DNA from 3 places in the Amycolatopsis sp. cmx-4-61 genome. Region 3 is predicted to be linked to each of the others. Evidence: riboswitches for the same ligand, from Rfam matches in the RefSeq annotation. Region 3 holds a riboswitch; each other region holds the start of a gene.
The links. A riboswitch is a leader RNA that binds a small molecule or an ion and turns the genes downstream of it on or off. The one in region 3 is predicted to bind S-adenosylmethionine.

Region 1 (4,205 bases), on a different contig from region 3:
GAGCGTCACCGTCGACGTCGACGGCCAGCAGACCACCGTGCACTCCTTCGGCGACACCGTCGGCGAGGTGCTCGAGGACGCGGGCCTGTCCGTCGGCGAGCACGACTCGCTGTCCCCCTCCCCGCAGGCCGAGGTCGGCGACGGCGGCGTCATCAAGCTCGAGCGCGGCCGCCAGCTGAAGCTGCTCGTCGACGGCGTCGAGCGCACCTCCTGGGTCCGCGCGACCCACCTCGGCGACGCGCTGAGCCAGCTCGGCATGGCCGAAGCCGACAAGGCCGGCACGTGGATGTCGATGCCGAAGAACGGCGAGCTGCCGCTGCAGGGCGCGACCGTCGAGATCAAGACGCTCAAGAACATCACCCTGTACGACGGCGGCAACGCGCCGAAGCAGGTGAAGACGACCGCGGTCACGACGAAGGAGTTCCTGGGCGAGTACAAGCTCACCCTGGGCCCGGACGACCAGGCCGAGGGTGGTCTGGACGTCAAGCTGACCGACGGCGCCGAGGTGCACATCAGCCGCACCGGCGTCTCGACGGTCACCCAGAAGGAGAGCATCGACCCGCCCGAGCAGCGCGTCGACGACCCGGACCTGGCCAAGGGCAAGACGCAGGTCGAGGACCCCGGCACGCCGGGTGAGAAGGAAGTGACCTACAAGGTCACGCAGAAGAACGGCAAGGAGACCGGCCGGGAGAGCATCTCCGAGAAGGTCCTCACCCAGCCGAAGCCGAAGATCGTCCACGTCGGCACCAAGCAGGCCCCGACGCCCGAGATCGGCGACGGTTCCGCGTGGGACCGCATCGCGCAGTGCGAGTCGGGCGGCAACTGGGCCATCAACACGGGCAACGGCTACTACGGCGGCCTCCAGTTCGACAAGCAGACGTGGAACGCCTACGGCGGCGACCAGTACGCCCCGCTGCCGAACCAGGCCACGCGTGAGCAGCAGATCGCGATCGCGGAGAAGGTCAAGGCCGGCCGCGGCGGCAGCTACAGCGCCTGGCCGGTCTGCGGCAAGAAGGCCTGACAGCGTTTTCGGAAACGGCCCCCGTCCACCTCGGACGGGGGCCGTTTCGCGTGTCGACCCTCCAGTCACGCGTGTCGACCCTTCAGTCACGCGTGTCGACCCTTCAGTCACGCGTGTCGACCCTTCAGTCACGCGAGTTGACCTCCAGTCACGCGAGATCCGCCGCTGATCACGCGAGTTCCGGGTTCAAGTAAGCTCCACCGGTGGTTGAACTGCTGGGACCGGCCGAGATCCGCGGGCTGGCGGCCGAACTCGACGTCCGGCCGACCAAGAAGCTCGGGCAGAACTTCGTGCACGATCCCAACACCGTCCGCCGGATCGTCGAACTCGCGAACATCACCGAAGACGACGTCGTCCTCGAGGTCGGGCCCGGGCTCGGCTCGCTGACGCTCGGGCTGCTCGCCACCGGGGCGCGGGTCGTCGCCGTCGAAATCGATCCCAAGCTCGCCGCGCGGCTGCCCGAGACCGTCGCCGAGCGGGGCCCCGAAGCCGCGGAACGGCTGACCGTCGTCGGTGCCGACGCGCTGCGCGTCACGCGCGCGGAGCTGGGCGAGCCGACCGCCCTCGTCGCCAACCTGCCCTACAACGTCGCCGTGCCCGTGGTGCTGCACCTGCTCGCCGAGGTGCCCTCCCTGAGGACCGGGCTCGTCATGGTGCAGACCGAGGTCGCCGACCGGATGGCCGCCGGCCCGGGCAGCCGGATCTACGGCGTGCCCAGCGTCAAGCTCGCGTGGTACGGCACCGCACGCAAGGTCGCCGCGGTGCCACGCTCCGTGTTCTGGCCGGTACCGAACGTCGATTCCGCGCTCGTCGCTTTCGAACGCGGCGACGCGACGGCGTCCGCGGACCGGGACAGCCTTTTCGGTCTCGTGGACGCCGCGTTCTCACAGCGCAGGAAGACGCTCCGCGCCGCGCTCGCGGGCTGGGCCGGCTCGGCCGAGCGGGCCGGCGAACTCCTGAGGGCCGCCGGGATCGACCCGAAGACCCGCGGTGAGCAGCTGGACGTGCACGACTTCGCCCGGATCGCCGCCGCGCGCTAGCCGCTCCACAGTGGAAGCGGAAAATACGCCCTCGGAGGCCCCGTTCCCGCGATCCGGACACCTCCAGTCGTGTGATCTGGGCCGATGGGCTTGCTTTCGCTGCTCGGGATCGGTTTTACTCAATACGTCCATCCCGAGCGACTGAGAGACCTGGCTCGCCGAAGTCGCAGCAACCACCCTCCGCAGGGCAGGTGCTACCGCCAGGACCGATGGAGGCCGTTTTCGATGAAGAGGGTAGCTCGCCCCCTGCTCCTGACCCGGCGTCGCGTCGTCGACGAAGGCCGCCGCTCCGTGACCGCATGTCGGCGCTCCAACTGAGCTAGTCCGAGCCGGTCCACCTCTTCTCCTTGCACCGTCCGAACAGGACGGAACTCGCTTGCGGCCGGGCGCTGTGCCATGCACGCGCCCCGTTTTCTGGAGCCTTCGTGATCACGGTCGAAAACCTGTCCAAAACCTTTGCCACCAACGGAAACTCCGTCGTCGCGCTGCGGGACGTGAGCGTCGACGTCCAGGCGGGCTCGCTGTTCGGCGTGGTCGGTCCCGCCGGTTCGGGCAAGTCCGTCCTCGCCCGGTGCATCGCCCTGCAGGAGCGCCCCGACCGCGGTGTCGTCCGCCTCGACGGCCTCAACACCGGCACCCTCGACGGCCGCCGCCTCCGCGAAATCCGCCGTCAGCTCGGCGTCGTTTCGACGAAGCCGGAGCTGATCGCCGAGCGCACCATCGCCGGCAACATCGCTTCCCCGCTCGAGCAGCTCGGCGTCGACGGCCCGCAGCGCCGCAGCCGGGTCGGTTCGCTGCTCGACCTCGTCGGCCTGACGCAGCGCGCCGCGCAGCGTCCCGGCGAGCTGTCCGCCGGCCAGCTCCGCCGCGTCGCGGTCGCGAAGGCCCTCGCGGCGGCCCCGGCCGTGCTGCTCGCCGACGACCCGACCGCGGGTGTCGACCCGGAGGAGGCCGGCGCGGTGCTCGCCGTCCTCGACCGGGCCCGTTCGGAGCTGGGCACCACCGTCGTCGTCACGACGCCGGACGCGGGCGTGGTCCGCCGGGTCTGCGACGACGTCGCGGTGCTGGAGGACGGCACGGTCGTCGAGCGCGGCACGGTGCTCGACCTGATCTCGAACCCGGCCAGCCGCACCGCGCAGGCGCTGCTGCCGGCCATCGAGACCACCCGCGCGCAGACGGCCCGCTACGACCGCTCGGCCGACGTCGTGCTGGTCGGCTTCGCCTCGGTCGGGGCGCTGCTGCCCGAGGCCGCGGGCCGCTTCGACGTCGAGTTCGCCACCATCGGCGGCGGCCTGACCCGCATCGGCGACACCCCGGTCGGCCGCTTCCGCCTGGGTGTCCGCGGCGAGCGGGCCGACGCGGCGCTGGCGTGGGTCGCCGAGCGCGGCGGCCACGTGACGCACACCGCGCGCGGCCCCCAGGGTGTCGCGGCTGCCTGACCCCCGCCCCAAGCGCCCCAAGGCGGCCTTGGGTGCGTGAGACGCACCCAAGGCGGCCTTCGGTGCGTGAGACGCACCGAAGGCCACATTGGGGCGTTTCCGCGGGCACGTAGGCTGGTCGGGTGCTCGCCGTAGTTCCGCCCCCAGTCACCGTCCGGGTCCCGGCCAAGGTCAACCTGCACCTTTCGGTCGACGACCTGCGCGAAGACGGTTACCACGAGCTGGTGACCGTGTTCCAGGCGCTGTCACTGACCGACGAAGTGACCGTCGCGGTCACCGATGAGCCCGGCATCGAGGTATACGGTGAGGGGGAGGGCTCGGTCCCGACCGGCCCGGAGAACCTGGCCTGGCGGGCCGTCGAGGCACTGGCCGCGCACGTCGGCCGCACCGGCGAGCCGAAGGTCCGGGTGGTGCTGCGCAAGGGCATCCCGGTCGCCGGCGGCATGGCGGGCGGCAGCGCCGACGCGGCGGCGACGCTCGTCGGCCTGGCCAGTCTCTGGAACCTCGACGTCACCCGCGACGAGCTGGCCGAGATCGCCGCCGGCCTGGGCAGCGACGTCCCGTTCGCGCTCTACGGCGGCACCGCGCTGGGCACCGGCCGCGGCGAGCAGCTGGTCCCGGTGCTGTCGCGGCACACGTTCCACTGGGTACTGGCCTTCGACGCCGAAGGGCTGTCGACGCCGAAGGTGTTCGGCGAACTCGACC
Region 2 (4,205 bases), on a different contig from region 3:
CGTCGCTTCACTATTCTGAGTGCCCCACGGCACTCGGGAGGGAGGCGGCATGGACCAGCTCCCCGTGCTGCTCGGCGTCGGCGGCATCGTGCTCCTCGCCTCCGTGCTGGCCGTGCGTGTGTCCATCCGCCTCGGCCTCCCCTCGCTGCTGCTCTACCTCGCGATGGGCGTGCTGCTCGGCGAAGCCGGCTTCGGCATCCGATTCGACAACCCCGAACTCACCCAGTCGCTGGGGCTCGCCGCGCTCGTCATGATCCTCGCCGAAGGCGGGCTGACCACCCGGTGGTCGGCGGTGAAACCCGCACTGGGAACCGGAATCGCACTGTCCACTGTGGCCGTTGTGGTGAGTGTGGCGGTCACCGGCGCGGGCCTGCACTGGTTGCTGGGCCTCGACTGGCGGCTGGCGCTGCTGTGGGGCGCGGTGCTCGCCTCCACCGACGCGGCCGCGGTGTTTTCCGTCCTGCGCACCGCCGGGATCGGCAACCGGCTCACCGGCGCGCTCGAACTCGAGTCGGGCATCAACGACGCACCGGCCTACATCGCCGTCGTGGTGCTGGCCGAAGGCGCCACTGTGGACTGGACGCTGCCGCTGCTGGTGGTCTACGAGCTGGCCGCGGGCCTGGGCATCGGCCTGGCCTTCGGCTGGCTCGGCGGCCTGGCGCTGCGCCGGGCCGCGCTGCCGGCGACCGGTCTCTACCCGCTCGCCACGGTCGCGGTGTGCGTCGTGGCGTATTCGTCCGGGCAGCTGCTGCACGCGTCCGGGCTGCTCGCCACCTACGTCGCCGCGCTAGTGCTCGGCAATTCGCGGCTGCCGCACCGGTCGGACACGCTCTCGTTCGCCGAGGGCCTGGGCTGGCTGGCGCAGATCGGGCTGTTCGTGCTGCTCGGCCTGTTCGCCTCGCCGGGGCGCCTGCTCGACGCGATCGTGCCGGGCCTGGTCGCGGGCGCCGTCGTGCTGCTGCTGGCGCGGCCGATCTCCGTCGTGGTGTCCATGCTCCCGTTCCGGCTGCCGTGGCGGGAACAGGCGTTCCTGTCGTGGGCCGGGCTGCGCGGGGCCGTGCCGATCGTGCTCGCGATGATCCCGCTGTCGCACGGCCTGCCGGGGGCGCAGCGGCTGGTCGACGCGGTGTTCGTGCTGGTCATCGTGCTGACGCTGGTCCAGGGGGCGACGCTCGGGCCGCTGGCGCGCCGGCTCGGCCTGGCCAAGAAGTCCGAGGCGCACGAGATCGAGGTCGACTCCGCGCCGCTGGACGAACTGGGCGCCGAACTGCTGCAGGTCCGGATCCAGCCCGGGTCGAAGATGCACGGCGTGTACCTGTCCGAGCTGCGGCTGCCGGTCGGGGCGACGATCAGCCTGGTGGTCCGCGCCGGCGCGGGCTTCACCCCGCAGAAGACCAGCCGGCTGCAGGAGAACGACCAGCTGCTGGTCGTGACGACGAGCGCGGTCCGCGACGCCGTCGAACGCCGGTTGCGTGCCGTCGACCGGGCCGGGCGCCTGGCCCGCTGGCGGGGTGAGGCCGGCCTCTGAGCGCCCTCTGTGACCGGCGTCTCAGAATGTGCGACGGGGGTTGGCGGCCGGGCGCGCGTTCGGTTACCTTTCGAACCAGGTCATGAGTGCCAGCGCGAAGCCCCGGCTTGCTGGCCGGCAACCCTCCTACCGCGGTGGGGTGCCCCGGGTGAAGACCGGGCCGGTCGCGCCGTGCGACGGGCAAGCGCGGGCCCCTCGCCGGGGTCCCCCGGATCGCCGAGGAGGCACCCGATGACTCTCGCCATCGACCGCACCCAGCTCGAAACCGTGACCCCGCAAGGCATTCCCACCGTGGCGGGCGCGTCGCTGCGGGTGCCGCTGGTGACCGGCGGGGACATCGGCTACGCCAACCTCGACCACGCCGCGAGCGCGCCCTGCCTCGACGCCGTCCGCGCGAAGGTCGACGAGTTCCTGCCCTGGTATGCCAGCGTCCACCGCGGTGCCGGCTTCGCGTCCCAGGTCTCGACCAATCTCTACGAGCGCACCCGCGACGTGCTGCGCCGGTTCGTCGGCGCGCGGCGGACCGACACGGTCGTCTTCACCCGCAACACCACCGACTCCTTCAACCTCCTGGCCCGCAGCCTGCCGCGGCACACGACCGTGATCGTGTTCGACACCGAGCACCACGCCGCCCTGCTGCCGTGGCCGGGCCCGAACGTGCGGCGGATCCCGACCCCGCGCACCCGCCTCGCCGCGGTGTCCGCTGTGGACGAAGCACTCGCGGACGCGCCGCAGGGACCGCGGCTGGTCGTCGTCACCGGAGCGTCCAATGTGACCGGTGAGCTGCTGCCGGTGGCCGAAATCGCCGCCGTGGCCCGGAAACACGGCGCCCGCATCGCCCTCGACGCCGCCCAGCTGGCCCCGCACCGCCGGATCTCGATCAAGGACCTCGACGTCGACTACGTCGCCCTCTCCGGCCACAAGCTGTACGCGCCTTTCGGCGCGGGCGCGCTGATCGGCCGCGCCGACTGGCTGCGCGCGGCCCGCCCGTACCTCGCCGGCGGCGGCGCGACCAAGCTCGTCACCGAAGACGCCGTCGTCTGGAACACCGGGCCCGAGCGCCACGAAGCCGGCTCGCCCAACACCGTCGGCGTGTACGCGCTCGGCGTGGCGTGCGAAACCCTGAGCCGCAGCTGGGACGCGGTCGTGGCGCACGAGCAGGCCCTGCTCACCCGGCTGCGCAAGGGCCTGGAGAGCATCCCGGGCGGCGCCGAACTGCGGCTGTTCGACGCCCCGGTCGACCGCGTGGGCACGGTCAGCTTCGTCGTCGACGGCTTCGACCCCGGCTGGCTCGCGGCGGTGCTGTCGGCCGAGTACGGCATCGGCGTCCGCGACGGCGCCTTCTGCGCCCACATCGCGGCGAAGCGGCTGATCGGCGTCACCGGCGGCACCGGGCAGCAGGCCCTCCGCGTGAGCCTCGGCCTCGGCAGCACCGAGGAACACGTCGACCGCGTGCTCCTCGCGCTGCGGCAGATCGTCGCCCGCGGAGCCCGCTGGGAGTACGCGAAGGTGGACGGGCGCTGGACGCCGGTCGGCGACCCGCGGGAGCTGCCGCCCTTCTGCTGAGCGCTAGCCTGGGCCGATGGGGAGAGGGCCGCGTTTCTGGTTTCCGCTGGCGCTGCTGGGCTTCGCCGAGATCGGCCTGGCCGCGGCGCAGCTGCTGGCCCGCCGCAGCCGGGCCGAGGCCGAGGCGGCGAACCTCCTCCTCCGCCCGGTCCCGGCCGGGCCGACCTACGGCCGCCTGCAGTGGATGTCCCAGGACGACTTCCACGCCTTGGGCGGCGACCTGCCCACCGGACCGGCGTGGCTGGTCGCGCTCGGCCTGGTCGTCCTCGGCACGGCCGTCTGGTACGCGGTCGCGCTGCGGCCCGTCCGCACCGGGCGGTTCGCCCTCGGCACGGTCGCCGCGCTGCTCGCGCTCCCGCTGCTCGACCTGGTCGGCTCGTGGCAGTTCCGGCTCGGCGACGGCCTGCGCGGTCCGCTCCTGGCCACGCTGGGCCTGCTGCTGCTCGCCGCGTACGAGCGCAGCCGGTTCGTGTTGCTGGCGGCGGCCGCGTTCGCCCTGGTCGCCGTGGTGCTCTCGGCGGACACGGCGGGCGTGCTGGTCTCGGCGGTCCTCGTGCTGGCTGCCGCCTTCGCGGCCGTCCTCCGCCGGCCGCCCGATACCCTGCGGTGATGGGGAGTTCGCGGCGGTCCTGGTTCCCGTTGGCGGCGCTGGGGTTCGCGTTGATCGTGATGGTGGCCGTCCAACTGGTCCCGGCCGACGTCCGCGTGGCGCAGGGGTATCAGCAGGGGTATCAGCTGTCCCCAGGACCGCACGGCCTCGGGACCGGCGGCGTCGGCGGCACCGGCCGCGCCGACAACGAGCTCTCCGGCGTGGCCATCGGGGTCGACGTGGTCCCGCCGGCGACGCTGGGCTGGCTCGCCGGTCTCGCCTGCGTGGTCCTCGCCGTGGCCGCCTGGTACTGGCGGCAGCTGCGGCCGCCGCGCCCCGGCCGGTTCCTGCTCGGCACCCTGGGTGCGCTGGCCGCCGTCCCGCTGCTCGACCTGGTCGGCGCGCTGGAACTGCGGCTGCCCGGTGACGTGCGCGGCGCACTGGTGGCCGCCCTCGGCCTGCTGGTGCTGGCCGCGTACGAGCGCAGCTGGCTCCTGGCGGCCGTCGCCGGCGTGTTCGCGC
Region 3 (4,205 bases):
CGTCAGATGAACGACCGGCCGTCCGGGCCCGCCGACGGTGCCGCTCGGACCAGTCCCGCCGGCCCTGGTTGTGAGGAGCTGGAACGCGGACCGGCGACGGAACCCTAGGCACTACCGTCACCCACCGTACTCCCGGCTCCGGACGCTCGTGGACCGGCTGTTAGAGTGGTCGCTCGCTGCCCGTGCGGCATTCCGTCATGGAGGAAACCCGCTTCTCGCGGGGCCACTTCAGCGCGGCGGCGATCTCACCGAGTGAAACAGGAGTTGCCCTATGGCCAACATCAAGTCGCAGATCAAGCGCATCACGACGAACGAGAAGGCGCGTCAGCGCAACCAGGCGATCCGGTCCTCGGTGAAGACCGCGATCCGCAAGGTCCGCGAAGCCGCCGAGGCCGGCGACAAGGCCAAGGCCGTCGAGCTGCAGCGCGACGCCGCCCAGAAGCTGGACAAGGCCGTCTCGAAGGGCGTCATCCACGCCAACCAGGCCGCCAACAAGAAGTCGGCGCTCGCGAAGCGCGTCAACGCGCTCTGAGCTGGTTGATTTCCGAGAAGGCCCCGGCTTCGGCCGGGGCCTTCTTCGTGTCCGGCGTGCTTCATGTCCGGCGTGCGACCGGGCGGGTGACACCCGTGCGTCGTGTCGGCCGCGATCAGCGTCGCAGCCGCCGCGCGCTCCAGCGCGTAGCCCGGTCCGCCGCCACACCGTCGACCACGGCGATCAGCGGTCGCCCTTGGCTGCCGCCACCTCCAGCACCGCCCGCTCCAGCGCATAGCCCGGGTCCGCCGCCACGCCCTTGACCTCGGCGTTCAGCCGCGCGACCACGCGCATCGCCGTGGCCAGGCCGTCGGGGTTCCAGCCGCGGGACTGGCCCTGCGCCTTCCGGATCTTCCACGGCGGCATGCCGAGCTCGCCCGCCAGCTGGTTGGGGTTGCCGCGGCCCGCGCCGGAGACCCGGGCGATCGTGCGGACCGCGTCGGCCAGCGCGTCGGCGACCAGGACGTGCGGGACACCCAGCTGCATCGCCCAGCGCAGTGACTCCAGCGCCGCCGCGCGGTCGCCGCCGACTGCCTTCTCCGCGACCGCGAACCCGGTCACGTCGGCGCGGCCGCGGTGGTAGCGGCGGACCGCGTCGGCGTCGACGGTCCCGCCCGTGTCCGCGACCAGCTGCGTCGCCGCCGACGACAGTTCCCGCAGGTCGGAGCCCACGGCGTCGAGCAGGGCCGCCACGCCCGCCGGGTCGATCTTGCCGCCCACCCGGCGCACCTCGTGGCGCACGAACTGCTCCCGCTCGGCCGGCTTGGTCAGCTTCGGGCACTCGGTGACCTCGGCGCCGGCCTTCTTCAGCGCGGCCGGGAGGGTCTTGCCCGCCTTGCTGCGGCCACCGCCGGTGTGCACGACGACGAGCACGACCCCGTCCGCCGGGTCCTTCAAGTAGGCCGCGACGGCGTCGGCCAGCTCCTGCGAGATGTCCTGCGCCGACTCGAGGACGATCACCCGGCCCTCGCTGAACAGCGACGGGCTGACCAGTTCGGCCAGCTCGGGGGCTGTGAGATCGGACACCCGGGCGCGGGTCAGCTCGGCGGTCGCGTCCATCGCGCGGGCGGCGGCGAGCGTCTCGCGGACGGCGCGCTCGATCAGCAGTTCTTCCTCCCCCAGCACCAGCTGCAGCGGGGCCGGGGCGGTGGCTTGCGCGGTCACCCGGGAATCCTCTCACTTGCGCTCCCGTGCGCCCGCTCCGGTGATGTCGGGCGGCCACCGTGGCACGGGGCGCGCGCGATGTCGTACGGTGTACCCGAGGCAGCCCGCCCCGGAAGTTTCCGGCGTGCGCGCACCGACAACCGAATACCGCTCATCCAGAGGGGCAGAGGGAACGGCCCGACGAAGCCCCGGCAACCGGCGTACAGCCTGTCATCCCGCGATCGCGGGATAGCTGACGACCACGGTGCCAATTCCGGCCCGCTTCGGCGGGGCAGATGAGGAAGGAACCTCGCGATGACCGCCACCCTCGGCACGACCTCCACCACCAAGACCCCGGATCTCGGTCCCGCCGTCGAGCTGGTGTCGAAGGAAGAGGGCCACCGGCAGCCGCTCGCCCCCGAATTCGTCTCCGCCGAAGACTTCTCGCCGCTCGAGGTCGCTTACGACTTCGGCCGCGTCCGCCGCGAAGACATCGAGGCCGGCCCCAAGAACATCTGGCGCTACAAGAAGCTCCTTCCCGTTCCGTCCAACGTCGAAGAGATCCCGAACACCGAGCCGGGCGCGACGCGGCTGGTCCGCGCCGACCGCCTCGCCAAGGAACTCGGCCTCAAGCGCGTGTGGGTCAAGGACGACACCGGCAACCCGACGCACTCGTTCAAGGACCGCGTCGTCGCCGTCGCGCTGGCCGCGGCCCGCGAGTTCGGGTTCGAGGTGCTCGCCTGTCCGTCGACCGGCAACCTGGCCAACGCGACGGCCGCCGCGGCGGCCCGCGCCGGCTGGCGGTCGGTCGTGCTGATCCCCAAGACCCTCGAGCGCGCCAAGATCCTCACCACCGCGGTGTACGACGGCGACCTCCTCGCCATCGACGGCAACTACGACGACGTCAACCGCCTCGCCACCGAGCTCGCCGGCGAGCACCCGAAGTGGGCGTTCGTCAACGTGAACGTCCGGCCGTACTACTCGGAGGGCTCGAAGACGCTGGCCTTCGAGGTCGCCGAGCAGCTCGGCTGGCGCATCCCGCCGCAGATCGTCGTCCCGATCGCCTCCGGTTCGCAGCTGACCAAGGTGGACAAGGGTTTCCGCGAGCTGGGCCAGCTCGGCCTGGTGGACGCCAGCCCGTACAAGGTGTTCGGCGCACAGGCCACCGGCTGCTCGCCGGTGTCGGCCGCGTTCCGCGCGGGCCAGGACGTGGTCCAGCCGGTGAAGCCGGACACGATCGCCCGCTCGCTGGCGATCGGCAACCCGGCCGACGGCCCGTACGTGCTCGACATCGTCAACCGCACCGGCGGTGCGATCGAGGACGTCTCCGACGAAGAGGTCGTCGAGGGCATCCGCCTGCTGGCCCGCACCGAGGGCATCTTCACCGAGACGGCGGGCGGGGTCACCGTCGCCACGGCGAAGAAGCTGGTCGAGACGGGCAAGCTGGACCCGGACGCCGAGACGGTGCTGCTGATCACCGGCGACGGCCTCAAGACCCTCGACGCGATCGAGAACCACGTGGGTCCGAAGGCCACCCTGCCGCCCTCGGCCGCGGCCGTGAACGAGGCGCTCGGCTACTGAGCTCCGGCCCGGGGCGGGCGCTCGGCTACTGGGACCCAGCCCGGGGCGGGCGCTCGGCCCGCCCCGGGCCCTCAGCGGCGCGGCGGACCTCGGGGCTCGCCACGGCGGACTATCGCCGGTCCGGCGACCACCGCGGTGTCGCCGTCCACGTCGGTGCGGGTGACCCGCGCGCCCAGCGCCGCCAGAGTGTCTATTGTGGACTTGCTCGGGTGCCCGTACGTGTTTCCCGCACCCACGCTGACCATGGCCACCCGTGGGGCCACCGCCGCGAGGAACGACGGCAGCGAGTACCGGCTGCCGTGGTGGGGCACCTTCAACACCTCCGCTCTCAGGTCTCCGACGTCGGCCAGCAGGTCCGACTGCGCGGCCAGTTCGACGTCGCCGGTCAGCAGGATCCGGCCGGCGGGCGTTTCCGCGCGCAGCACCACCGAACTGTTGTTGATCGTCGTCCCGTCCGGCTGCTCGGCCGCCCGGGCCGGGACGTAGCGCGGCCCGAGGACGTCGAGCGCCAGGCCGGGCCAGTCCAGCCGCTCGCCCGGGTTCAGCTCGACCAGCGGCACCGACTGCCGGGCGGCTTCCGCAGCGACCTGGCGCCACGCCCACGGCGGCGACCGTCCCGGGCCGACGGCGATCGCGCCGACCGCGCGGCCGTCGAAGACCGAGGCGAGGCCGCCGATGTGGTCGGCGTGCAGGTGGCTCAGCACCAGCAGCGGGATCCGGTCGACCGCCAGCCGGTGCAGGCACTCGTCGACCGGCCCCGGCTCGGGTCCGGTGTCCACGACGACCGCCCGCCCGGGATCGGCGGTCGCCAGCACGACCGCGTCGCCCTGGCCGACGTCACACTCGACCATCGCCCAGTTCCGCGGCGGCCACGCCGGCGCCAGCACCCGGACCGGCACGAACACCAGCAGACCGCCGACGACGAGCAGCGCCATCAGGACCCGCACCC

Region 1: it holds a riboswitch for S-adenosylmethionine, as region 3 does, so the genes downstream of both, ACLJOU_RS08380 (methionine ABC transporter ATP-binding protein) here and thrC (threonine synthase) in region 3, are expected to answer to the same signal.
Region 2: it holds a riboswitch for S-adenosylmethionine, as region 3 does, so the genes downstream of both, ACLJOU_RS24280 (aminotransferase class V-fold PLP-dependent enzyme) here and thrC (threonine synthase) in region 3, are expected to answer to the same signal.

The regions. Positions count from the first base shown of each region.
Region 1 is NZ_JAEBEI010000001.1:1,705,770-1,709,974, forward strand. It holds gene ACLJOU_RS08370 (transglycosylase family protein) at 1-1,021, shown strand, start outside; gene rsmA (16S rRNA (adenine(1518)-N(6)/adenine(1519)-N(6))-dimethyltransferase RsmA) at 1,225-2,061, shown strand; SAM riboswitch class I at 2,187-2,277, shown strand; gene ACLJOU_RS08380 (methionine ABC transporter ATP-binding protein) at 2,487-3,500, shown strand; gene ACLJOU_RS08385 (4-(cytidine 5'-diphospho)-2-C-methyl-D-erythritol kinase) at 3,623-4,205, shown strand, end outside.
Region 2 is NZ_JAEBEI010000008.1:305,664-309,868, forward strand. It holds gene ACLJOU_RS24275 (potassium/proton antiporter) at 50-1,528, shown strand; SAM riboswitch class IV at 1,607-1,721, shown strand; gene ACLJOU_RS24280 (aminotransferase class V-fold PLP-dependent enzyme) at 1,760-3,094, shown strand; gene ACLJOU_RS24285 (hypothetical protein) at 3,111-3,704, shown strand; gene ACLJOU_RS24290 (hypothetical protein) at 3,704-4,205, shown strand, end outside.
Region 3 is NZ_JAEBEI010000007.1:134,869-139,073, forward strand. It holds gene rpsT (30S ribosomal protein S20) at 272-532, shown strand; gene holA (DNA polymerase III subunit delta) at 716-1,696, opposite strand; SAM riboswitch class I at 1,845-1,978, shown strand; gene thrC (threonine synthase) at 1,991-3,256, shown strand; gene ACLJOU_RS21645 (ComEC/Rec2 family competence protein) at 3,328-4,205, opposite strand, start outside.